3 regions of the Streptomyces sp. NPDC038135 genome follow, and region 2 is predicted to be linked to each of the others. Evidence: riboswitches for the same ligand, from Rfam matches in the RefSeq annotation. Region 2 holds a riboswitch; each other region holds the start of a gene.
What was found. A riboswitch is a leader RNA that binds a small molecule or an ion and turns the genes downstream of it on or off. The one in region 2 is predicted to bind cyclic di-AMP.

Region 1 (7,537 bases), on a different contig from region 2:
CGGCGACCCCGCCAGCGGGTCCGGAGGACATCGGCGCCGCCCCTCCGGTCCGCTTCCACTCCAGGTGGGCGGTCGGGATCTCCTCCAGGAAGCGGGAGGGCGGGTTGTACGACGGCTGGCCCCAGGCGCTGCGCATCGCCGACCGGGTGAGGTAGAGCCGCTCCCGCGCGCGGGTGATGCCCACGTACGCCAGGCGCCGCTCCTCCTCCAGTTCCTTGGTCTGGCCGAGGGCGCGCATGTGCGGGAAGACGCCGTCCTCCATGCCGGTCAGGAAGACGACCGGGAACTCCAGGCCCTTGGCGGTGTGCAGGGTCATCAGGGTGATGACGCCGTCGCCGTCCTCCTCGTCCGGGATCTGGTCCGAGTCGGCGACCAGCGCGACCTGCTCCAGGAAGTCGGCGAGCGTGCCCGCCTCGCCCTCCGCGCGCTCCTGCTCGAACTCCAGCGCCACCGCCGCGAGTTCCTGGAGGTTCTCGATGCGGGTCTCGTCCTGCGGGTCGGTGGAGTTCTGCAACTCGGCCAGGTAACCGGTGCGTTCGAGTATGGCCTCCAGCACGGTGGCCGGTCCGGCGCCGGACTCCACGACGGTCCGCAAATCCTCCATCAGCGTGTTGAACCGCTTGACCGCGTTGGTGGAGCGCGCGGCCATGCCATAGGCCTCGTCCACGCGCTTGAGCGCCTGCGGGAAGCTGATCTTCTCGCGCTGGGAGAGGGCGTCGATCATCGCCTCGGCCCGGTCGCCGATGCCGCGCTTGGGCACGTTGAGGATGCGGCGCAGCGGCACCGAGTCCTCGGGGTTGGCGAGGACACGCAGGTAGGCGAGGACGTCCCGGACCTCCTTGCGCTCGTAGAAGCGGACGCCGCCGACGACCTTGTACGGCAGGCCGACGCGGATGAAGATCTCTTCGAAGACACGGGACTGCGCGTTGGTGCGGTAGAAGACGGCGACGTCCCCGGCCTTCGCCTCGCCCGCGTCGGTGAGGCGGTCTATCTCCTCGGCGACGAACTGGGCCTCGTCGTGCTCGGTGTCGGCGACGTAGCCGGTGATCCGCGCGCCCTGGCCGGCGTTGGTCCACAGGTTCTTCGGGCGGCGGGACTCGTTGCGTTCGATGACCGCGTTGGCGGCGGACAGGATGGTCTGCGTGGAGCGGTAGTTCTGCTCCAGCAGGATCGTCGTCGCGTTCGGGTAGTCCTCCTCGAACTGGAGGATGTTGCGGATCGTCGCGCCGCGGAAGGCGTAGATCGACTGGTCCGCGTCACCCACCACGCACAGTTCGGCGGGCGGCAGGTCCGACTCGCCGGGCGGCACGTCCTCGTCGTGCTGCCCGGTGCCCACCAGCTCCCGGACCAGGGCGTACTGGGCGTGGTTGGTGTCCTGGTACTCGTCGACCATGACGTGCCGGAAGCGGCGGCGGTAGTGCTCCGCGACGTCCGGGAAGGCGCGCAGCAGGTTGACCGTCGTCATGATCAGGTCGTCGAAGTCCAGCGCGTTCGCCTCGCGCAGCCGCGACTGGTAGAGCGCGTACGCCTGGGCGAGGGTCTTCTCGAAGCCGTCGGTGGCCTGGGCGGCGAAGTCCTCCTCGTCGATCAGCTCGTTCTTGAGGTTGCTGATCTTGGCGCTGAAGGACTTCGGCGGGTAGCGCTTGGGGTCGAGATCGAGGTCGCGGCAGACCAGGGCCATCAGGCGCTTGGAGTCGGCCGCGTCGTAGATCGAGAAGGACGACGTGAAGCCGAGTCTCTTGGACTCGCGGCGCAGGATGCGCACGCACGCGCTGTGGAAGGTCATCACCCACATCGCGCCGGCGCGCGGGCCGACGAGCTGCTCGACCCGCTCCTTCATCTCGCCCGCGGCCTTGTTGGTGAAGGTGATCGCGAGGATCTGGCCGGGGTGCACGTTCCGCGCGGCGAGCAGGTGGGCGATGCGGTGGGTGAGCACGCGGGTCTTGCCCGAGCCTGCGCCGGCCACGATGAGCAGCGGAGAGCCGGCGTGGACCACCGCGGCGCGCTGGTTGTCGTTCAGCCCCCGGAGCAGCGCGTCCGGGTCGGTCACGGGACGCGGGGCGCCGTCGCGGTAGTGCGCGTCCCGGTCCGGCGGCACGTCGAACTTCCCGCCGAACAGATCGTCCGGAAGGGGCTCCGGAGCGTGATCGTCCTCGGGCGGCGGCGGGGGCTCCTCCGCGTGCCCACGAGGGGCCTGGAGGTCCGCCAGGAAGCTGTCGTCAAAGAGGCTGCTCATCGCTCTACGAGTCTAGGGGGCCGCACCGACAACCGGTCCCGGCACCGGAAAACCGGCGGCCGTGAGGTCGGCGACAGGACCCGCGTCGAGCGCGCCGGCCGGCGTGCCGCGGACCCGGCCGGACTCCTCACCCTGCGAGATCGCCTTGTCACGCCTGTATGAAACCGGCCCCGGGTCACGGAAATGTATCGGACATATGGCACAGCAACCTTCACAGGAGTCACACGAGTTGGCTAGGTTTCCGTCAGGCCGCACGACCCCTACCGGCGAACCTCGCCGGGCCGCGCGGCCTCCGCCGAGTCCGGTGCGCCCTTCACGGCGGCCGGAGCCGGGGACCCACCGATCCTGGGGTGAATCGGCCGACTCCCGCCCGGGAAGACGCCGTAGGGCAACCCTTCCGAACCACCCGCCCGAACCCGACAGCTAACCCGGTAGGCGGCACGTTGGAAGGAGTCGCCAGCCTTGGCGTCGCACCGCAAGCCGGGTCCCCCGGGGACCCGCGGGACGGGCATCCGCACCCCCGTCCTGGCCACCGCCGCCCTCACCTCCGTGGCCGTCCTGTCCCAGACGGCCGCGTCCGCCTCGACCTCCGCCCCCTCCGCGGGCGACGGCAGGCCGAGCCTGGAGGAGGTCGAGAAGAAGATCGACGAGCTGTACCGCAGGGCGGACCCGGACGAGGAGCCCTCGGCCGTGCAGCGGGCTCGCGCCGAGGCCCCGCGCGCGGAGGCCGTCCGGCGCCCGGGACTGTTCACGAAGGCCCGCGAGGGGCTGGCTCCGTTCGCCGCCGCTCCGGAGCCGGCCGGTTCGCTCCTCGCGGAGTTCCCGGAGGACCACTTCGCCCAGAACCGGCTGATGAACCGGCTGGCCTCCCGGGTGAAGGGCGCCGCCGAGCGCAAGGCCCCCAGGGCTCACGAGGCGCCGGCGACCGCCGCACCGTACGACGTGAGGACGGCCAAGGCGGCCGTCCAGCACAAACTCGTCACCGCGCGCGGGCTGCTGATCCGGCTGACGGCTTCGGCCGCGGAACCGATGCCGGCACCGGCTCCACTCCAGGCCCCGGCCTCCACCACGGATCCGTTGGCGCTCCAGGCCCCGGCTTCGACCGCGGGTCCGATTCTCGATGCGATCCCCACTCCGGACCCGCTGCTCGATGCGACCCCGGCTCCGGACCCGCTGCTCGATGCGATCCCGGCTCCGGACCCGGCTCAGGCCTTCGCTTCGGCACCGGCCGCCGGCCCGGTCCTGGCTCCTCCGGTCCTTGCTTCTCCGGTCCCGGCCCAGGCGCCGGAGCGGACGCGGTCCGCAGCGCGGCGGCCGAGCGCCCCGCCCGTCGTACCGCACGCCCCCGTCACCAAGGCAGAGAGGGCGATCGCCTTCGCCCGTGCCCAGATCGGCAAGCCGTACGTCTCCGGCGCCAGCGGGCCCGGCTCATACGACTGCTCCGGCCTGACGCAGGCCGCCTGGAAGGCCGCCGGCGTCGCCCTGCCGCGTGCCGCGCGGGACCAGGCCGCCATGGGCACCGCCGTCCCGCTCGACGAAGCGCGCCCCGGCGACCTGGTCTTCTTCCACCACGACAGCAGCCATGTGGGCCTGTGCACGGGCGACGGGACGATGATCCACGCCCCGCGCCCCGGTGCGTACGTGCGCGAGGAGCCGGTGCACCTGGCGGGCGAGTCGGTGGTCCACCGGGTGGTGCGGCCGGCCTGACGGTGCTCTTTTCGGGCTCCACGCGCGCGTGCCCCGCGAGCGCGGGCGGCCCCGCTCCCTAGGTCGTGTCCGCAAAGTCGCGTCGTTCGCCCGCAGGGCGGGCGTCGCGGCGTCCGGTGCGTGCTCTGGGGGTCCCCCGGCCGAAGGCTGGGGGAGTGCCGGCCGGATGCCCTCGTACTGGGTGTACTCGGGCTTTCGGCCGGTGCGGCGAGAGTGCGTGCCGGGCGTCGTGACGCAGACGCGACTTTGCGGACACGGCCTAGCATCGGGCTCATGCCCATGCCCCGCTTCTCCGGTGTGCGTACGTGGTGGGCGGGGCGTCCGCCGGCGGCGGGGGCGGCCGTCATGGCGAGCGGCATCGTGTCGGTGGCCCTGCATCTGACCGGTGCCGAGACGGTGTCGCTCGTCTTCCTGTGGCTGGGCTGCCTCGCCTGGGCGGCGCTCGCCGCCGACTTCACCGTGCGGCTGGTGACGCAGCGGCCGCGGTGGATGGCCGAGGCGAAGAGCCCCGGCGCGCTCACCACCGTGGCCGCCACGACCGTGCTCGGCACCCGGCTCTCGCTGCTCGGCCGGCAGACCCTGGCCGAGGCCGCCCTGGCACTGGCGGTTGTGCTGTGGCCGGTGCTGCTCCTTCTCGTCGTACCGCACTGGGAGCGGCGCATGCCGGGGGCGGTGTTCCTGTGTTGCGTGGCCACACAGGGGCTCGCGGTGCTGGCGGCCACCCTGGCCGCGGCGGAGACGACGGCCTGGCTCGCGCGCGCCGCGCTGGTGCTGTTCTGGCTGGGCCTGGTCCTCTACTGCCTGGCGCTGGCGCGCTTCGATCCGCGTCAGGTGCTGGAGGGCGCCGGCGACCACTGGATCGTGGGCGGGGCGCTCGCCATCTCGGCGCTGGCCGGGGCGAAGCTACTGGCCGCCGACAGTGCGCGGCTGTACCTGTGGAACGACGACGACCGGGGCGTGCTCCGCAACGTCACGGTCGCGCTGCTGGTACTGGACCTGGCGTGCTGTGTGGTCCTGCTGGCGGCCGAGGTGGCCCGGCCGCGGCTGCGTTACGACGTGCGGCGGTGGTCGACGGTGTTTTCGCTGGGCATGACCGCTGCGTCGGCCCTGTCGGTCGGCGCGGTCATGGGCATCGGGTGGCTGCGGCAGCCGGGCGAGGCCTTGGTGTGGCTGACGGTGGCGGTGTGGGTGGCGGTCGCGGCCGGCGCGGCGCTCGCGGGCCGCGCCGGGCTCGTCAGGGCGCGCTGAGTCTCACGTCCACAGCACGGCGATGAAGATGTTCGCCACGGTCAGCAGGCCGACGAGCCCGAAGACGCGCTTGTCCACCTTCTCCACGTCGCGCTGGACGTAGACCAGTCCGAGGATCACGATCAGCAGGGCCAGCTTCACGCCGATCTTGAAGGAGTCGACGTGGTGGCCGTCGGCCTCGTTGAGCCCGACCAGGGCCACGCCGGTGACCAGCATGGTGAACGCGCCGTGCAGCATCCCGGGGACGAACCGGGCCGTGCCCTGGCCCATCGCCTTCATCTGGGTGAGGAAACCGCCGAGCAGTGCGGCGATGCCGATGATGTGCAGGCCGACGAAGAGATGGATGAGTACGTCCATGACCCGGAGCCTATGAGGAGGCCCCGGGCGGCCGGTCACCGGGCCCGCCCACAGCCGCGCTCCGTGTGAGTTGATCTTGCATATATGCGCCCCATAGCACCACAGGGCCCCCGTGAACCCCTCAATGCGCGCTTCGGTCACTACGCAGCGTGAAGGCGGCAACCATGGACCGGCAGAGCGGTCACGGACTGACGCGCCCCGGTCCGTCTCGGCCACTTCCGTACAGTGCGTTACCAACCTGTCACAGTCCGGCCTAGCGTCCTCCCCCAGGTGACCGGCTTCCCACGCCGCCCGGGCCAGGGGCGGCCGCCGGTCACCTCCGCCGAGAAAGGTCCGGCGGTGGTCCGTTCCCCTGTGCGGGCGGCCGCCGGACACCCCGACCGCTCGGCCGCAGAGGTCCCATGGAAGGACGTGACGGTCCAGGTGGCAGCGCACCGCAGGCCCCGACAGCGCTCCCTCGGCGGTAACACGGCCCGCACGGCCGTGACCCTCGCCCTGGCGGGCGCGGCCACCGCGGCGGCCTTCGAGGGCACGGGCAACGCCGAACCGCAGCTGACGCCGGCCCAGGTGAAGGCCAAGGTCGACAGGCTGTACCGGGAGGCGGAGACCGCCACCGAGAAGTACGACGGGGCGAAGGAGAAGGCGGACGCGGCCCAGCGGCGGCTGAACTCGCTGCGGGACGAGGCCGCACGCCGACAGCAGAAGCTCAACACGGCGCGCGACGAGCTCGGTTCGCTGGCGGCGGCGCAGTACCGCGACGGCGCGATCGACCCCTCGTGGCAGCTCGCGCTGTCCAGCGACCCGGACCGGTACCTGGACGGCGCCGCCTTCGCGGAGCGGGCGGGCGACCGGCAGGCGGGGACGGTGACCCGGGTACGGGAGCAGCTCCGCGAGATCGAGCAGTTGCGCGGCGACGCCCGCGCCGAGCTGACGTCACTGCGGTCGCGGCAGGCGGAGGTACGGCGGCACAAGCAAACCGTCACCGCGAAGCTCGGGGAGGCGCGCAGGTTGCTGGCCAGGCTCACTCCGGCGGAGCGGTCACGGATCGCCGGCGCGGGAGCCGGCGCCGGCCACGCCTCGCGCTCCGCCTCGGACACCCGGGCGGCCCTTGAGCAGGCAGGGTCCGTCGCCGCCTCCGGCTCCCGCGCGGCCGCGGCCGTCGCCTACGCCTACCAGAAGCTCGGCAGCCCCTACGTCTGGGGCGCGACCGGGCCCAACGCCTTCGACTGCTCGGGGCTGGTGCAGGCCGCCTACCGCTCCGCGGGCGTGTCCCTGCCCCGCACCACCTACGCCCAGATCAACGCGGGCCGGCGGGTGCCCCGCTCCCAGCTCCAGCCCGGCGACCTGGTCTTCTTCTACTCCGGCATCAGCCATGTCGGCATCTACATCGGCAACGGCCGCATGATCCACGCCCCGAACCCCTCGGCCCCGGTCCGGGTGGCCCCCGTCGACGAGATGCCGTTCGCGGGGGCGACCAGGGTGTCGTGAGGCGGCGCGGCGGCTCAGACCAGCCGGCGTGCCGTGGCCCAGCGGGTCAGTTCGTGGCGGTTGGAGAGCTGGAGCTTGCGCAGGACCGCCGAGACGTGGGACTCGACCGTCTTCACCGAGATGTAGAGCTGCTTGGCGATCTCCTTGTAGGCGTAACCGCGGGCGATCAGGCGCAGCACCTCCCGTTCGCGCTGGGTGAGGCGGTCCAGGTCCTCGTCGACCGGCGGGGCGTCGGTGGAGGCGAAGGCGTCCAGGACGAACCCGGCCAGGCGCGGGGAGAAGACCGCGTCTCCCTCCTGTACCCGGAAGACCGAGTCGACCAGGTCGGTGCCGGTGATGGTCTTGGTGACGTAGCCGCGGGCGCCACCGCGGATCACGCCGATCACGTCCTCCGCGGCGTCGGAGACGGACAGGGCGAGGAAGCGGACGGGCCGCTCGGCGTCCGCCGTCAACGCGGCGCACCGGCGCAGCACTTCGACACCACCGCCGCCCGGCAGATGG
Region 2 (7,537 bases):
GAGGGCGACGACCTGCTGCCCGCCGTGGCGCCGCAGCTCCGGGACCTGCGCCGGCGCGCCGGCCTCACCCTGGAGGCGGCGGCCCGCACCGCCGGGCTCTCGCCCGCCCACCTCTCCCGGCTGGAGACCGGCGGGCGCCAGCCGTCGCTGCCGATGCTGCTCGCGCTCGCCCGTACCTACGGTACGACCGTCTCCGAACTGCTGGGCGAGCGGGTCGCCGACCGGGACGCCATCGTGCGCGCCGCCGACATGGAGCCCACCCGGGCGGGCGGCTGGACCTACTTCCAGGCCGGCGCGTCCGGCCGGGGCATGCAGGCGCTGCGCGTCCGGGTGCCGTACGGCGCGCAGGGCGACATCGTGCGCGTCCATCCCGGCGAGGAATGGCTGCACGTGCTCAAGGGGCGGCTGCGGCTGCGCCTCGGGGACACCGCGCATCTGCTCGGCCCCGGCGACAGCGCGCACTTCGACTCCCTCACCCCGCACCGCCTGGCCGCCGAGGACCAGGACGGCGTGGAACTGCTGTTCGTCCACACCCTGCTGCAGAGCCCCACGGCCGCACTGTGCCTGGGCCCGCTGACCGGAGAGCTGCCATGAGCGACTACGAGACCAAGTTCCCCCGCTCCCTGTGGATCCGGCTGATCATCTACATCGCCGTGGGCCACCTGTTCGCCGCGTTCCTCTACCTGCTGTTCGCGGTGGGCGCCAAGAGCTGACGGACGTCAGTCGAGCAGGCGCTCCCGCAGCCGCTCACGGGTGGCCGAGGTGAGTGCGAGCCCCTGCTCGAAGTACGCGTCGAAGCCGCCCCAGGTCTCCTCGATGCTCCCGAACGCCGCATGCAGATACTCCGCGCGCGCGTCGAAGAGCGGGCTGAGCAGCTCCATCACCTCGGGGGTGTACGCGGAGTCGGGGCTGCCGTTGCGTCGCACCTTGTAGCGGCGGTGCTTGGCGTTGGACTCGAGGTAGTCGGCGACGACCGCGTCGCGCTCCACGCCCACCGCGAGCAGGGTCACCGCTATGGAGATGCCCGCCCGGTCCTTGCCCGCGGCGCAGTGCATCAGCGCGGGGACGCTGTCCTCGGCGAGCGAGTGCAGCACCCGGGAGTGCTCGGCGGTGCGCTCGGTGACGATCGTCCGGTAGGAGGCGACCATCCGGGCGGCGGCCCTGCCGTCCGCGAGGATGTCGCGCAGCTGGTCGAGGTCGCCGTCCCGGACCATCTTCCAGAACTCGGCGCCGTCCGCCGGGTCGCTCAGCGGCAGGTTCACGTTCCGCACGCCCGGGAGGGCGACGTCCGGGCCCTCCAGCTTCTGGTCGGCCGCGTTGCGGAAGTCGAACACCGTGTGCAGGCCCAGGGAGGCGAGGAACGCCGCGTCCTCCTCCGTCGCGTGCGCGAGGTGACCGCTGCGGAACAGGACCCCCTGCCGCACCCGCCGGCCGTCCTCGGTCGGCAGTCCGCCCACGTCACGGAAATTGCGCACTCCGGCCAGCTCCGGCTCGGTCGACGGGACCTGCTGCGTCACGGGGGCTCCTCCCGGTCGGAACCCGTCGGCTCGGCTCGCCGGCGGGCGCTCCGACGACGATACGACATCGATCACCTCGGGCAACGAGTTGTCCACAGGCGTTGCCAGGGGCGCGCACGGGCCCCGATGATGTGCGCACCTGAGCGGATCTGTTGACACCTGTGAGGTCTCGATGGTGGACATCGCCGAGAACGGACGCACCTGGCTCCTGTCGGGGCCCACCAGCAGCTATGCCCTGCACCTGACCGAGGCGCACGAGCTGATCCACCTCCACTGGGGGCCCCGCATCACGCTCCCCGACGCCGAGGCCCTGGCCCTGAGCCCGCTGCCCGGCTACCGGCCCTTCGAGTCCCCGCTCGACGGCCGCGAGGAGTACCCCGTCGAGGGCGGCCCCCGCTTCGTCCGCCCCGCGCTCAGCGTCCGCACCGGCGAGCGGCGCGGCACCGAATGGCGCTTCGTGTCGTACGAGTGCGAGCGGGACGAGGCGGGAGACGGCGCGGAGCTGCGGCTGCGCTTCGACGACGACGGACTGGCGGTCACCCTGCACTACCGGATGCGCGGCGACGTGGTGGAGCGCCGGGTCACCCTCGACAACGGCGGGCAGACGCGGGTGGAACTGCTGCGCGCCGACGCCGCCGCCTGGACCCTGCCCGACCGCGACGGCTGGCGGCTGTCCCAGCTCAACGGCCGCTGGGCCGCCGAGTCCCTGCTCACCCGCGCTCCGCTCACCCACGGCGAGAAGGTCGTCGGCAGCCGCCGCGGCCACACCGGCCACCAGCACCTGCCCTGGGTCGCCCTCGACACCGACGCCACCGAGGAACGCGGGGAGGTCTACGGCTGCGCGCTCGGCTGGTCCGGCTCCTGGCGGATCGCCGTCGCCCAACTCCCCGACGCACGCGTGCAGATCACCGGCGGGGCCGGCCACGACGACTCCGGCCTGCTGCTCCTGGAACCGGGGGAGTCGTACACCACCCCCGTCTTCGCGGGCCTGTGGAGCGACGGCGGCTTCGGCGGGGCCAGCCGGACCTGGCACGCCTACCAGCGCGCGCACGTGATCCCGGACGCCGACCGGGACCGGCCGGTGCTGTTCAACTCCTGGGAGGCGACGTTCTTCGACATCTCCGAGGAGCAGCAGGCCGCGCTCGCCCGGCGGGCGGCCGGCATCGGCGTCGAACTGTTCGTCGTCGACGACGGCTGGTTCGGCGCCCGCACCAGCGACCGGGCCGGACTCGGCGACTGGACCCCCAACCCCGACCGGTTCCCGCACGGCCTCAAGCCCCTGGCCGACCAGGTGCACGGCCTCGGCATGCGGTTCGGCGTCTGGGTCGAGCCCGAGATGGTCAACCCGGACAGCGACCTGTACCGCGCCCACCCCGACTGGGTGCAGCACCAGCGGGGCCGCAGGCGGACGGAACTGCGCAACCAGCTCGTCCTCAACCTCGCCCGCGAGGACGTCCAGGAGTACCTGTGGGAGCGTCTGGACGCCCTGCTGTCCGGCGCGCCGATCGACTACGTGAAGTGGGACTTCAACCGCTGCTTCACCGACGCCGGCTGGCCGGGCGAGCCGTATCCGCAGCGTCTGTGGGTCGACCACGTCCGCGCGCTGTACGCCCTGCTGGACCGGCTGCGCGCCGCCCACCCCCACGTCGCCTTCGAGTCCTGCTCGGGCGGCGGCGGCCGGATCGACCTCGGTGTGCTGAGCCGCACCGACCAGGTGTGGACCTCCGACAACACCGACCCGCTGGACCGGCTCGCCATCCAGCACGGCTTCAGTCAGATCCATCCCGCGCGCGTGATGGCCGCCTGGGTCACCGACAGCCCGAACAACCAGCTCAACGGCAGGACCAGCTCCCTGCGCTTCCGTTTCGTCAGCGCCATGGCGGGCGTCCTCGGGATAGGCGGCGACCTCACCGCGTGGTCCGAGGAGGAGCTGGCCGAGGCCCGGGAGTGGGTGGCCCTCTACAAGGAGATCAGGCCGCTCGTCCAGCGCGGCGAGCTGTACCGGCTGCGGCCCCCGACGGGCGGCCTGAGCGCCGTCCAGTACGTGCTCGGGGACGAGACGGTGGTCCTGGCGTGCCTCCAGGCGCAGAGCTACGGGGAGCCGGTGCCGCGCGTACGGCTGCGCGGACTCGACCCCACGGCATCGTACGAATGCCGCGAAACGGGCGAAGTGCACCGCGGTGCGGTGCTGCTGCACCATGGACTGCCGACCGGACTGCGCGGTGACCTGGATGCGGTAGTAGTCCGACTGCGCCGCATATGATTCCTCTGCCCGAATTGACGCCTTCGTCGCAACTCGGCCCGGAGTAAGGGCTGCTGGGGAGCGGTGCGTGAGGAGCGTCATAACCGTGACCGTCCGCTGTTCGTCATGTTCACCTAATTCCTAAACGGAAACCGGGAATTCGATCGGCGGAGCGGACGGGAATTCACGCACGGTGACCGCGAATTTCCCTTTTGGATCTTCTGGGGCGTGAACGCCGGGAATCGGCCGCTTGTTTCCGCGCGTCCCGCTCGCTTACGTTCGCCACCAATCCGGACGGAACGCCGAATCCTGCCGCCGCCCGGAGTCCCGCACACATGACCCGTGCACGGCAGGAGCGGGGGACCCACCAGGTACGACTCGCCTGTCCCGGTCTCCGCGACAGGCTCGGGGTGAAGCCGCGCACCGCGCGGCCGGGCAGCTCCAGCCCGAACCCGACAGCTCACCCCGCAGGCGCCGGAGAGGAATGCGTCATGCCCGCGAAGGGTAAGCACCGCCGTCCCAAGTCTCGGCGTTTCACCCGCTCCATCGCCGCCGCCGGAACCGGCGGCGCCGCACTGGCCCTGCCCCTGCTGGGCGCCACCGGAGCGCACGCCGCCACCGCTCAGTCCACCCCCGGAAAGACCGTGCAGTCCGCCGGGAAGACGGCGGCCGGAAAGGCCGCGGCGGCCACCCAGCAGGCACCCGGCGTGCGCACCTACACGGTGAAGCCCGGCGACTGCCTGGCCGGGATCGCCGGCGAGCAGCATGTGAGCGGTGGCTGGCACCGGCTCTACGCCGACAACCGGCAGGCCGTCGGCGAGAACCCGGCGCTGATCCACCCCGGTCTGAAGCTGTCGCTCGGCAAGAAGGCCGCCGCCCCGACCCGCACCGAGGCCCCCGCCCCCGCGCGGTCCGCGCAGCCTTCGGGCGCCCGGGCCGAGTCCCCGGCGAAGACCGCCCCGGCCGCCCCCGTCCTCCAGGCGTCTCCGGTGGCCCAGGTCACCAAGGCCGCCGAAGCCGCCCCCGCCACCGGCTACACCCTCCCGGTCGCCGTCCCCACCGTCGGCACCGCCTACCACGTCGCCGGCAGCATGTGGTCCAGCGGCTACCACACCGGCGTCGACTTCGTCGTCCCCACCGGCACCTCCCTCAAGGCCGTCGGCGCGGGCACCGTCGTCTCCGCCGGCTGGGGCGGCGCGTACGGCAACCAGGTCGTCATCAAGCTGAACGACGGCTACTACGCCCAGTACGCCCACCTCTCGCAGCTCTCGGTGTCGGCCGGCCAGACGGTGACCCCGGGCCGGCAGATCGGCCTGTCCGGCGCTACCGGCAACGTGACCGGCCCGCACCTGCACTTCGAGATCCGCACCACGCCGGACTACGGCTCGGACGTGGACCCCGTCGGCTACCTCCGCTCGCACGGCGTCGCCCTCTGAGCCACCCGCGCTCAGCGACACGCTCCCGGCGGCCACCTGCCGGACAGCCTCCGAAGGCCGGACCCCCGATCCCCGGGTCCGGCCTTCGGTACGTCCGGACCGGCCCCGTACCCGCCGTATTCCTGGGTTGGCAAACTCTTTAAGGGTGTCTCATCTCACCGATCGTCAACCCCTGCCTACGGTCGCGTAGGTCACATCCGAAGGTGAATCATGGTCCGACGTGGCAGACGATTCGAAGAGTGACAACAGTGCAGTGATCGGGTCGTACGTGGCGGTGGGGGACAGCTTCACCGAGGGCGTCGGCGACCCCGGGCCCGACGGGGCGTTCGTGGGCTGGGCCGACCGCTTCGCGGTCCTGCTCGCCGACCGGCGGCCCGAGGGCGACTTCCAGTACACCAACCTCGCGGTCCGCGGGAAACTGCTCGACCAGATCGTCGAGCACCAGCTCCCGAAGGCCGTCCAACTCGCCCCCGACCTCGTCTCCTTCTGCGCGGGCGGCAACGACATCATCCGGCCCGGCACCGACCCCGACGAGGTGGCCGAGCGCTTCGAGCGGGCCATCGCCGCCCTCGCGGCCGCCGCGGGCACGGTGATGGTGACGACCGGCTTCGACACCCGGGGCGTGCCGGTGCTCAAGCACCTGCGCGGCAAGATCGCCACCTACAACGGGCACGTCCGCGCCATCGCCGACCGGTACGGCTGCCCGGTGCTCGACCTGTGGTCCCTGAAGTCCGTCCAGGACCGCAGGGCCTGGGACAGCGACCGCCTGCACCTCTCGCCCGAGGGGCACACGCGCGTGGCGCTGCGCGCCGGGCAGGCCCTCGGCCTGGAGATCCCGGCCGACCCGGAGCAGGTCTGGCCGCCGCTCCCGCCCAGGGGCACCCTGGAGATCCGCCGGGACGACGTCCACTGGGCCCGCGAGTACCTGGTGCCGTGGATCGGCCGCCGGCTGCGCGGCGAGTCCTCCGGGGACCACGTCACGGCGAAGGGCGCGCTGTCGCCGGACGACATCAAGATGCGCATCGCGGCGGTCGCCTGACCCCGGCGCACGGCACGGCCGCGCCCCGTACCGCGATCCCGGCGGTACGAGGCGCGGCCGCGCGCGCCCGCCGGACCGGCCCGCGTCCCGGACCGGCGATCCCGGCGTTCCCGTACGGGCCGGCGCCGCGCTCGCGCCGGTCGACTCCGCCCGCTAGAGGCCCAGTTCCCGGACCAGGGCGTCGTTCACCCACTCCTGGGCGCGGGCGCGTGGCACCGAGCCCGGGTAGGACGTGAGCTGCACGGCGAGGCCGTCGAGCAGGGCGGTGAGCCGCAGGGCGGTGCCCGCCGGGTCGGGGCAGGTGAACTCGCCCGCCGCCACGCCCTCCACGATGACCTCGGCGATCGCCGCCTTCCACCGCTGGTCGAGGTCCCGGGTGACCGCCCGCAGGGCCGGCTCGCGCAGCGACACCGCCCAGCCCTCGATCCACAGCCGCCAGCCCTTGGCCTGGCCCGTGGGCGCGTACCAGCGCACGGCGGCGCGCAGCCGGCGCAGCGCGGAGGTCCGGCGGGCCAGCAGCGCCCGCAGACGCGCCAGATCGTCCTCGGCCGCGTAGGCGAAGGCGGCGGCGACCAGCTTCTCCTTCGTCGAGAAGTGGTACAGCACCAGCGCGTTGCTCACCCCGAGCGCCGAGGCCACGTCGGCGATCCTGACCGCCGCCACGCCCCGCGCCTCGATCTGCCCGATGGCGGCCCGCAGCATCTCCTCCCGCCGCTCGGCCACGCTCAACCGCACTCTCGCCACGCGGTCACACTAGCCCGTCGGCCGGACAGCGCCCCACGCCTGCCGACGGCCGCGACCCGCCGGGGTCAGCGGTACCAGCCGTAACGCCCGGCGATCACCGGCAGCCGGTCCGACACCAGGGCGTGGGCGGCGGCGCGGGGAGTCGTCCCGTCGGCCCGCGCGCGGTCCAGCACCGTCCCGGTCAGCGCGCGCATCGAGCGGCGGATGTGGGCGAACGCCTCGTCGGCGTTCGGGCCGACGTCGCCGAACAGCGTCCACCACCACCAGGCGTTGGTGGCCGAGTTGACCACCACGTCCGGCAGCACCGTCACCCCGCGCGCGGCCAGCAGCCGCTCCGCCTCCGGCAGTACGGGCATGTTGGCGGCCTCGACGACCCAGCGGGCGGTGATCCGCTCCTGCCCGGCGGCGTCGACCGCGTAGGAGACCGCGGCCGGCACCAGGACCTCCGCGTCCGCCGCCAGCCAGGCGTCGCCGGGCAGCTCGCGGTCGGCCGGACGCAGCGCGGAGCGGTCGAGCGTGCCGTAGGCGTCCCGTGCGGCGAGCAGCGCCTCCACGTCCA
Region 3 (7,537 bases), on a different contig from region 2:
CGGCGTGGCCCGGCAGCTCGCGCAGGCGTCGGGGGCGGAGATCCGGTACGGCGCGCGGGTGGTCCGGGTGGACCGGCGCCCGGAGCGGGGCGTGGCCGTGCTGACCGCGGCCGGGGACGTCGTGCGGGGCCGGGTGCTGGTGAACTGCGCCGGGCTGCACTGCGACGAGGTGGCGCGGCTGACCGGGGACGAGCCCGGGGTGCGGATCGTGCCGTTCCGGGGCGAGTACTACGAGCTGGCGCGGCCGGAGCTGGTGCGCGGGCTGGTGTACCCGGTGCCCGATCCGGCGTTCCCGTTCCTCGGGGTGCATCTGACCCGGGGGATCGACGGCGGCGTGCACATCGGGCCGAACGCGGTCCCCGCCCTGGCCCGCGAGGGTTACGGCTGGGGGGTCGTACGGCCCGGGGAGCTGGCCGGGACGGTGGCGTGGCCGGGGTCGTGGGTGATGGCCCGGCGGCACTGGCGGTACGGGGCCGGGGAGCTGCGCCGGTCGGTGTCCAAGGGGGCGTTCCTGACGGCGGTGCGCAGACTGCTGCCGGCCGTCGAGGAGGCGGACCTGGTGCGCGCCCCCGCCGGGGTGCGGGCGCAGGCGGTGCTGCGGGACGGGACGCTGGTGGACGACTTCCTGATCCGGGAGGGGAACCGGGCGGTGCACGTGCTCAACGCCCCGTCCCCCGCGGCGACCGCCTCGCTGCCGATCGGCCGGGAGATCGGCCGCCGCGCGCTGGACATGCTCGGGGCGCTGTGACGCCCGGGCACCGGGACGCCGCCCGCCGCCTCGGGCGGCGTCCCGGGACCTCGCGCCACCGCCGTAAAATCGGTGTCACTGTGTCTGACTCGCTGAACCTCCCCGAAGCCCCCCGGTCCGAGACCGCCGCCGCGCCGCGGCCCTCGCACGTCCCCGGTGTGTCCGTGCGGCACAGCCGGGCCAAGGGGGAGCCGCGGTTCCCCGACGGGCCCAGGGCCGACCCGGCCGGATCGCACTTCGAGCGGCGGATCCGGAGCTTCCAGCCCCGGCGGAGCAGGGTCACGGCCGGGCAGGCCGACGCGCTGCAGCGGCTGTGGCCGAAGTGGGGCCTGGACATCGACGGGCAGCGGGTCATCGACCTCGGCGAGCTGTTCGGCGACGACGGTCCCGTCGTGCTGGAGATCGGGTTCGGCATGGGTGAGGCGACCGCGCGGATGGCGGCCGGGGACCCCGGCACCAACATCCTCGCCGTCGACGTGCACACCCCGGGCCAGGGCAACCTGCTCAATCTCGCCGACCAGGCCGGGCTGTCCAACGTCCGGGTGGCCAACGGCGACGCCATCATCCTGATCCGGGAGATGCTCGCGCCCGACTCGCTCGACGGGCTGCGCGTGTACTTCCCCGACCCCTGGCCCAAGAAGCGGCACCACAAGCGGCGGCTGATCCAGCCCGAGTTCCTGACGCTGGCCGCGAGCCGGCTGCGGCCCGGGGCGGTCGTGCACTGCGCGACCGACTGGGAGCCGTACGCCGAGCAGATGCTCGAGGTGCTCACGGCGCACCCGGACTTCGAGAACACCCGGGCCGACGGCGGTTTCGCGCCCCGTCCGCCGTTCCGGCCGCTGACCCGTTTCGAGGGACAGGGGCTGGAAAAGGGACACGTGGTGAACGATCTCCTCTTCCGCCGCGTACCGCACCGGGATCGCTAGGTCCGGTACTCCCGACCAGCACCAGCCCCTTCCCCCGGTCACCGTTAGGGTCGATGCCGTGGCCATCAGTCCTCCGTCCCCGAGCTACTCCCCCGGTCCCGGAAGCGGAACGCACCCGCACTGGTGGCAGCGCCGGTGGGTGCGCTACGGGGCGCTGATCACGCTGCTGGCGCTGTCCGGCCTGGTCATCCTGGCGCTGGTGCGCCGCCAGACCGGTACCCAGGGCTTCCTGGTCGGGCTCGGCCTCGCCGTGCTGCCCGTGCCGTGGCTCCTGGCCGCCTTCCGCTGGCTGGACCGGGTCGAACCCGGCCCCTGGCGGAACCTGGTCTTCGCGTTCGCCTGGGGCGCCTGCGCGGCGGCGCTGATCGCCATCGTCGCCAACAGTTTCGCGACGAAGTGGATAGCCACCTCGACCGCCGATCCGGCCGGCGCCGACACCCTGGGCGCCACCCTGATAGCGCCCGTCGTGGAGGAGTCCGCGAAGGCCGCTGCCGTGCTGCTGGTCTTCCTCTTCCGCAGACGGGACTTCACCGGGATCGTCGACGGCGTGGTGATAGCCGGGGTCACCGCCACCGGCTTCGCGTTCACCGAGAACATCCTCTACCTGGGCACGGCCTTCGGGACCGACCAGCTCAGCGGCGGCCACGGCATCGCCTCCGTCACCGCCGCCACCTTCTTCGTGCGCGTCGTGATGTCGCCGTTCGCGCACCCCCTGTTCACCGTGCTCACCGGCATCGGCTTCGGCCTCGCCGCGCTCTCCACCGAACGCGGCCGGGCCCGGCGCGCCCTGGTCCCGCTCGGCGGACTGCTGCTGGCGATGGGCATGCACGCCCTGTGGAACGGCTCCGCGACCTTCGGCCGGGTCGGGTTCCTCGCCGTCTACGCCGCCTTCATGCTCCCCGCGTTCGGGCTGCTGACCTGGCTGGCGGTCTGGACCCGGCAGCGCGAGCTGCGGACCGTGCGGGAGGAGCTGCCCGCGTACGTGTACGCCGGGTGGCTCGGGCCTGCCGAACCGTTCGTCCTCGGGTCGATGCGGGCGCGCCGCGCCGCCCGGGACCACGCCCGCCGCCACCTCGGCGGGCGGCCCGCCGCGCGGGCGGTCGCGCAGTACGAGGCGTACGCCACCTCGCTCGCCTTCCTGCGGCACCGTGGGCGCCGGGGCCGGGCCGGCGCCGGTTCCGCCGTCCGGGAGCAGGAGCTGCTCGCCGAGCTGTGGCGGCGCCGGGAGGTGGCCCGGCCGGCGCTGGAGCACGCGGCCAGGACCGTGGCCCCGGTGCCGGCGGCCTCGGCGTACTGGGCGCGGTACGGGTATCCGGCGATGCCCGCAGGCCGCCCGGCGGCGTACGGACACCCGGGGGCGTACGGGCACCAGGGTGTCCCGTACGGATATCCGCCGGTGCCGTACGGCGCGGCGCCGAACCCGCCCGCCCCCTACGGGAACCCGTCCGCGCCGCCGCCCGGGTACCCCGGGTACAACCCGTACCGGTCCTGACCGGGCGTCCGCCCTCCGGCCGGGGTCAGGCGGAGGCCTGGTTCAGGCGGTCCACTTCCTCCTGGGTGAGCCGCAGCTCCGCCACGCCCAGCAGCGCGGGGAGCTGTTCCACCGTGCGGGCCGAGGCGATGGGGGCGGTGACCGTCGGCTGGGCGGCCAGCCAGGCGAGGGCGACCGTGGCGACGGGGGCGTCGTGGGCTCCGGCGACCTCGTCCAGGGCCGTGAGCACCCGCTGACCGCGCTCGGAGTCGAGGTGCTTGGCGGCGGAGCCGGCGCGGGCGCTGTCGACCGTCGTGCCGGGGCGGTACTTGCCGGTCAGGAAGCCCGAGGCGAGGGCGAAGTACGGGACCGCGGCGAGCCCCTCGCGGGCGGCGAGGTCCTGCAGCGGGCCCTCGTAGGTGTCGCGGGAGACCAGGTTGTAGTGGGGCTGGAGGGCCACGTAGCGGGCCAGGCCCTCGCGGTCGGAGAAGTCGAGGGAGGCCCGCAGCCGCTCGGGGCTGATGTTGGAGGCGGCGATCTGCCGGACCTTGCCCGCCTTCACCAGCTCGTCCAGGGCGCCGACGATCTCCTCCACCGGCACCTCGGGCTTGTCGAAGTGCGTGTAGTAGAGGTCGATGTAGTCGGTGTCCAGGCGGCGCAGGGAGGCGTCGGCGGCGGCCTTGATGTTGGCCGCGCTCAGCCCCTGGTACTGCGGGTGCTGGCTGACCTTGGTCGCGACGACGACGTCGGAGCGGTTGCCGCGGGCCTTGAGCCACTTGCCGATGATGGTCTCCGACTCACCGCCCTCGTTGCCCTCGATCCACGCCGAGTAGGAGTCGGCGGTGTCGACGAAGTTGCCGCCCGCGGCCGTGTAGGCGTCGAGGACGGCGAAGGAGGTCTTCTCGTCGGCGGTCCAGCCGAAGACGTTGCCGCCGAGGGCGAGCGGGAAGACCTCGAGGTCGGAGGAGCCGATCTTGCGCAGGGAAACAGTCATGCCCTGTTACAACGATCAACCCCATACCGCCCATTCCGGATTCACGCGAACGGTGTGTGAACAAGACCGGCGGCCCCGACTCCAAGGGGAGTCGGGGCCGCCGGGAAGACGGTGCGCGGCGCCGGGCCGGGTCGGGCCCGGGCCGGAATCAGGGGTTGAGGCCCTTGCCGTGCAGCCACGCCATCGGGTCGATGCCGGTGGCCGCGCCGCCGGGGTGGACCTCCAGGTGCAGGTGCGGTCCGGTGACGTTGCCGGTGGCGCCGACGCGGCCGATGACGTCGCCGGTGCTGACCTTCTGGCCGACGGAGACGCTGATCGAGGACTGGTGGCAGAACCACAGCTCGGTGCCGTCGTCGAGGGTGAGAATGGTGCGGTAGCCGTAGGAGCCGGCCCAGCCCGCCTCGGTGATGGTGCCGCTGTGGATGGCCTTGATCAGCGTGCCGGTGGGCGCGGCGAAGTCGAGACCGGTGTGGTAGCCGGAGGACCACATCGAGCCGGCCTGGCCGAACGTCGAGGTGATCGTGTACGAGGACGTCGGCAGCGTGTACTGCTTGGCCAGCTCGGCCAGCCGCTCCGCCTCCGCCTTCTTCTCCGCGGCGGCCTCGGCCTCCTTCTTGGCCTCGGCGGCCTTGGCGGCGGCTTCCTCCTTCGCCTTGGCGGCCGCGTCGGCGGCCTGCTTCTCGGCGGCGGCCGCCGCTGCCGCGGCGGCCTTGGAGTCGGCCTTGCTCTGCTGCTGCTCGGCCTGGGCCATGATCCGGCTGCGCAGGGTCTCGCCCGCGTCGGAGCCGCCCTGGTCGCTTTCGGCGGCCGCGGTGGTGCCGACCGTGCTGAGGGAAGCCGTGGTGGCCTCGGCCGCCTCGGCGTGGTCGTCGCCGAACAGGGAGCCGACGGACGGCAGATCGGGCATGGAGATGGACACCGGCGGCTTGCCGGTGTGGGCGCTGGCCATGCCGCCCGCGCCGACGGCCGCTATGACGCCGACGCCGAGGACGGTGGAGCTGCGGGCGAGTCCGCCGCCGCGCTGCTTGGCGACGCGGTGCCGGCCGCGTACGGGGCGGATGGACTCCTCGGTGGGGTTCCACTCCTCCCAGGGGCCCTCTTCGGCGCGGTAGCCGCCGTAGCCGAACGTTTCGGTGTCGGGCTGGCTGGGCACGTATGGGGCTTCGGGGGCAGGCCGGTTGGACGCCACGCGGGCGCACTCCTTTCCTTCCTCCGCCTACCGGGTTAGCTGACGGGTTCGGAGCAGGAAGGTCTCCTACGCGCGTATACGTACCGGGAACCGGATCGGTTCACGGTGGCATCCGCGTGATTCACCCCAAGGTGGTGGTTCCCCGGTTCCCTTGCGGGATTCGGCGCGTGCGCACGGAGCCGCCTCTTGTGACGGCTGGGACGACCGCGCTGCGTTATCGAACGTTAATAGACTCACGTGTGAGATTCCAAGCCGTTCGGCTTGATCATTAACGTTTCCGGGGGTGGACGTACGCCGCGCGGCCGTGGAAAACGGGCGAGTTGACCGGCATTCAGGAGTCACGAGGTTTTTGATGGTGACTCAGCGGGCAAGCGGAGGGCTTCCATCCGATCACTTTCGGTCACCTCGGGTCAGGGCCGGCGTACGGCGAGCAGTGCCATGTCGTCCGCCATGCCGCCCCCGGAGTGCCGTCTGACCTCCGCGGCGAGCCGGGTGAGCAGGGTCCGCGGGTCGGTGCAGCGGCGGCCGGCGAGCCGGCGCACCGGGTCGTAGAACCGGCCGTGGGCGTCCCGGGCCTCGGTGAGGCCGTCGGTGTGGAGCAGCAGGGTGGCGCCGGCCGGGAAGCGGGACTCGGCCGCGCGGTCGGGGCGCCGGCCGAGCTCGCCCAGGCCGAGCGGCAGCGCGGGCTCGCCCGCGGTCAGGACGTGCAGGGCGCCGTCGGCGTGCAGCAGCAGGGGCGGCGGATGACCGCGGTTGACGATCCGCACCACCCCTTCGTCGGGCGGCAGTTCGGCGAGGACGACGGTGGTGAAGCCCTCCAGCGCGTCCGCCCCGTCGCGCCGGGCGCCCTCGCGGGCCAGCGCCCGCTCCAGCCGCCCGGCCACCGCCTCCAGCGTGGGCTCCTGTTCGGCGGCCTCCCGGAACGCCCCGATCACCACGGCGACGGCGGCGACCGCGCCCATGCCCTTGCCGCGCACGTCCCCGACGACCAGCCGCACGCCGTACGGGCCGTCCTGCACCGCGTACAGGTCGCCGCCGATGGACGCGCCCTCCTGCGCCGCCTCGTACCGGGCCGCGATGTCGAGGCCGGCGATACGGGGAGCGGGCTCGGGCAGCACGGCCCGCTGGGCGGCCTCGGCGATCTCCCGGACGGAGGCGAGCCGCCGGTCGCCGAGGCGTACGACCCGGTTGATGACGACGGCCAGCAGGGCGACCGTGGCCACGGTGACCACCTGGGTGACGGTGTTGACGTCCAGGCCGGGGCCGAAGTGGGCGTGCACCGCATAGGTGGCGCCCAGTGCGGCCAGTCCGGTGAGGAGCGTGGTGCGCAGCGAGGTCAGGGGTGCGGCGACCAGCGGGGCGGCGGTGAAGAAGGGCACGGCGGTGAACTCGCGCGGGGTCAGCAGGTCGTACAGGAGCCCGCCGGCGATGAGCAGGAGGGCGAGGGCGTGGGGCAGGCTGCGCCCGGCGGAGCGGCGGCGCTCCGGGGGCAGCGGCGCGCGGCCGGCGCCGAGGACCGGGTCCGGGTCCGGGTCCGGAACGGGTCCGCTGGGGAGCCGGCCGCCCGCCCTGGCGTACGGGCTGTCCTCCACCTCACCAGGGCGCACTGCTGGTCTCCCGTGTCCTCGACGTGAGACCAGCGTGGCGGGGGCGCGGGAGGCGGGCGACCGCTGTGGCCCGAGCGGATGACCTGCTGTGACGTACGCCACTCGGCTTCCATGGGGCGGCCGTGCGGACAGGCGACGGAAAGCACTCAGGGCCGGAATCCATGAACTGGATTCCGGCCCTGAGTCTTCAGTAGCGGGGACAGGATTTGAACCTGCGACCTCTGGGTTATGAGCCCAGCGAGCTACCGAGCTGCTCCACCCCGCGTCGTTGTGTCTCAAGCATACGTCATGTCCGGGGGTGCTCCGCACACACGTTTCCGCGCGGCGCCGCTCAGGGCAGCAGATGGGCGTTCGGCGCCTTGGCCGGGCCCTCGTACTCGGGGAGCAGGACGACGTCCACGCCGGCCGCCGCCAGCACTCCGGCGCCGTCGGCGCCGGGCACGAAGGTGTCCGGCTCCCGCCAGGCCGTGACCACCCGACGCACGCCCGCGCGCAGGATCAGCTCGGCACAGGATGCGGGGCGGGAGGCGCGGCGGGAGCAGGGCTCCAGGCTGCTGTAGACGGTGGCGCCGGGCAGCCGGGGGTCGGCGGGGTCCAGCTTG

Region 1: it holds a riboswitch for cyclic di-AMP, as region 2 does, so the genes downstream of both, ACZ7JA_RS02815 (C40 family peptidase) here and ACZ7JA_RS24625 (M23 family metallopeptidase) in region 2, are expected to answer to the same signal.
Region 3: it holds a riboswitch for cyclic di-AMP, as region 2 does, so the genes downstream of both, ACZ7JA_RS08415 (M23 family metallopeptidase) here and ACZ7JA_RS24625 (M23 family metallopeptidase) in region 2, are expected to answer to the same signal.

The regions. Positions count from the first base shown of each region.
Region 1 covers NZ_JBVJXS010000001.1:604,187-611,723, forward strand. The annotation lists gene pcrA (DNA helicase PcrA) at 1-2,236, opposite strand, end outside; cyclic di-AMP (ydaO/yuaA leader) riboswitch at 2,520-2,690, shown strand; gene ACZ7JA_RS02815 (C40 family peptidase) at 2,699-3,943, shown strand; gene ACZ7JA_RS02820 (tellurite resistance/C4-dicarboxylate transporter family protein) at 4,223-5,191, shown strand; gene ACZ7JA_RS02825 (hypothetical protein) at 5,195-5,548, opposite strand; gene ACZ7JA_RS02830 (C40 family peptidase) at 5,972-7,036, shown strand; gene ACZ7JA_RS02835 (LuxR C-terminal-related transcriptional regulator) at 7,051-7,537, opposite strand, start outside.
Region 2 covers NZ_JBVJXS010000008.1:390,168-397,704, reverse strand. The annotation lists gene ACZ7JA_RS24645 (helix-turn-helix domain-containing protein) at 1-594, shown strand, start outside; gene ACZ7JA_RS24640 (DUF6126 family protein) at 591-713, shown strand; gene ACZ7JA_RS24635 (tyrosine-protein phosphatase) at 720-1,517, opposite strand; gene ACZ7JA_RS24630 (alpha-galactosidase) at 1,690-3,780, shown strand; cyclic di-AMP (ydaO/yuaA leader) riboswitch at 4,087-4,246, shown strand; gene ACZ7JA_RS24625 (M23 family metallopeptidase) at 4,251-5,195, shown strand; gene ACZ7JA_RS24620 (SGNH/GDSL hydrolase family protein) at 5,449-6,234, shown strand; gene ACZ7JA_RS24615 (TetR/AcrR family transcriptional regulator) at 6,388-6,978, opposite strand; gene ACZ7JA_RS24610 (glutamate dehydrogenase) at 7,044-7,537, opposite strand, start outside.
Region 3 covers NZ_JBVJXS010000003.1:14,184-21,720, forward strand. The annotation lists gene lhgO (L-2-hydroxyglutarate oxidase) at 1-748, shown strand, start outside; gene trmB (tRNA (guanosine(46)-N7)-methyltransferase TrmB) at 829-1,674, shown strand; gene ACZ7JA_RS08405 (PrsW family intramembrane metalloprotease) at 1,733-3,166, shown strand; gene ACZ7JA_RS08410 (aldo/keto reductase) at 3,192-4,139, opposite strand; gene ACZ7JA_RS08415 (M23 family metallopeptidase) at 4,288-5,328, opposite strand; cyclic di-AMP (ydaO/yuaA leader) riboswitch at 5,338-5,504, opposite strand; gene ACZ7JA_RS08420 (PP2C family protein-serine/threonine phosphatase) at 5,739-6,935, opposite strand; tRNA gene ACZ7JA_RS08425 (tRNA-Met) at 7,127-7,200, opposite strand; gene ACZ7JA_RS08430 (dihydrofolate reductase family protein) at 7,267-7,537, opposite strand, start outside.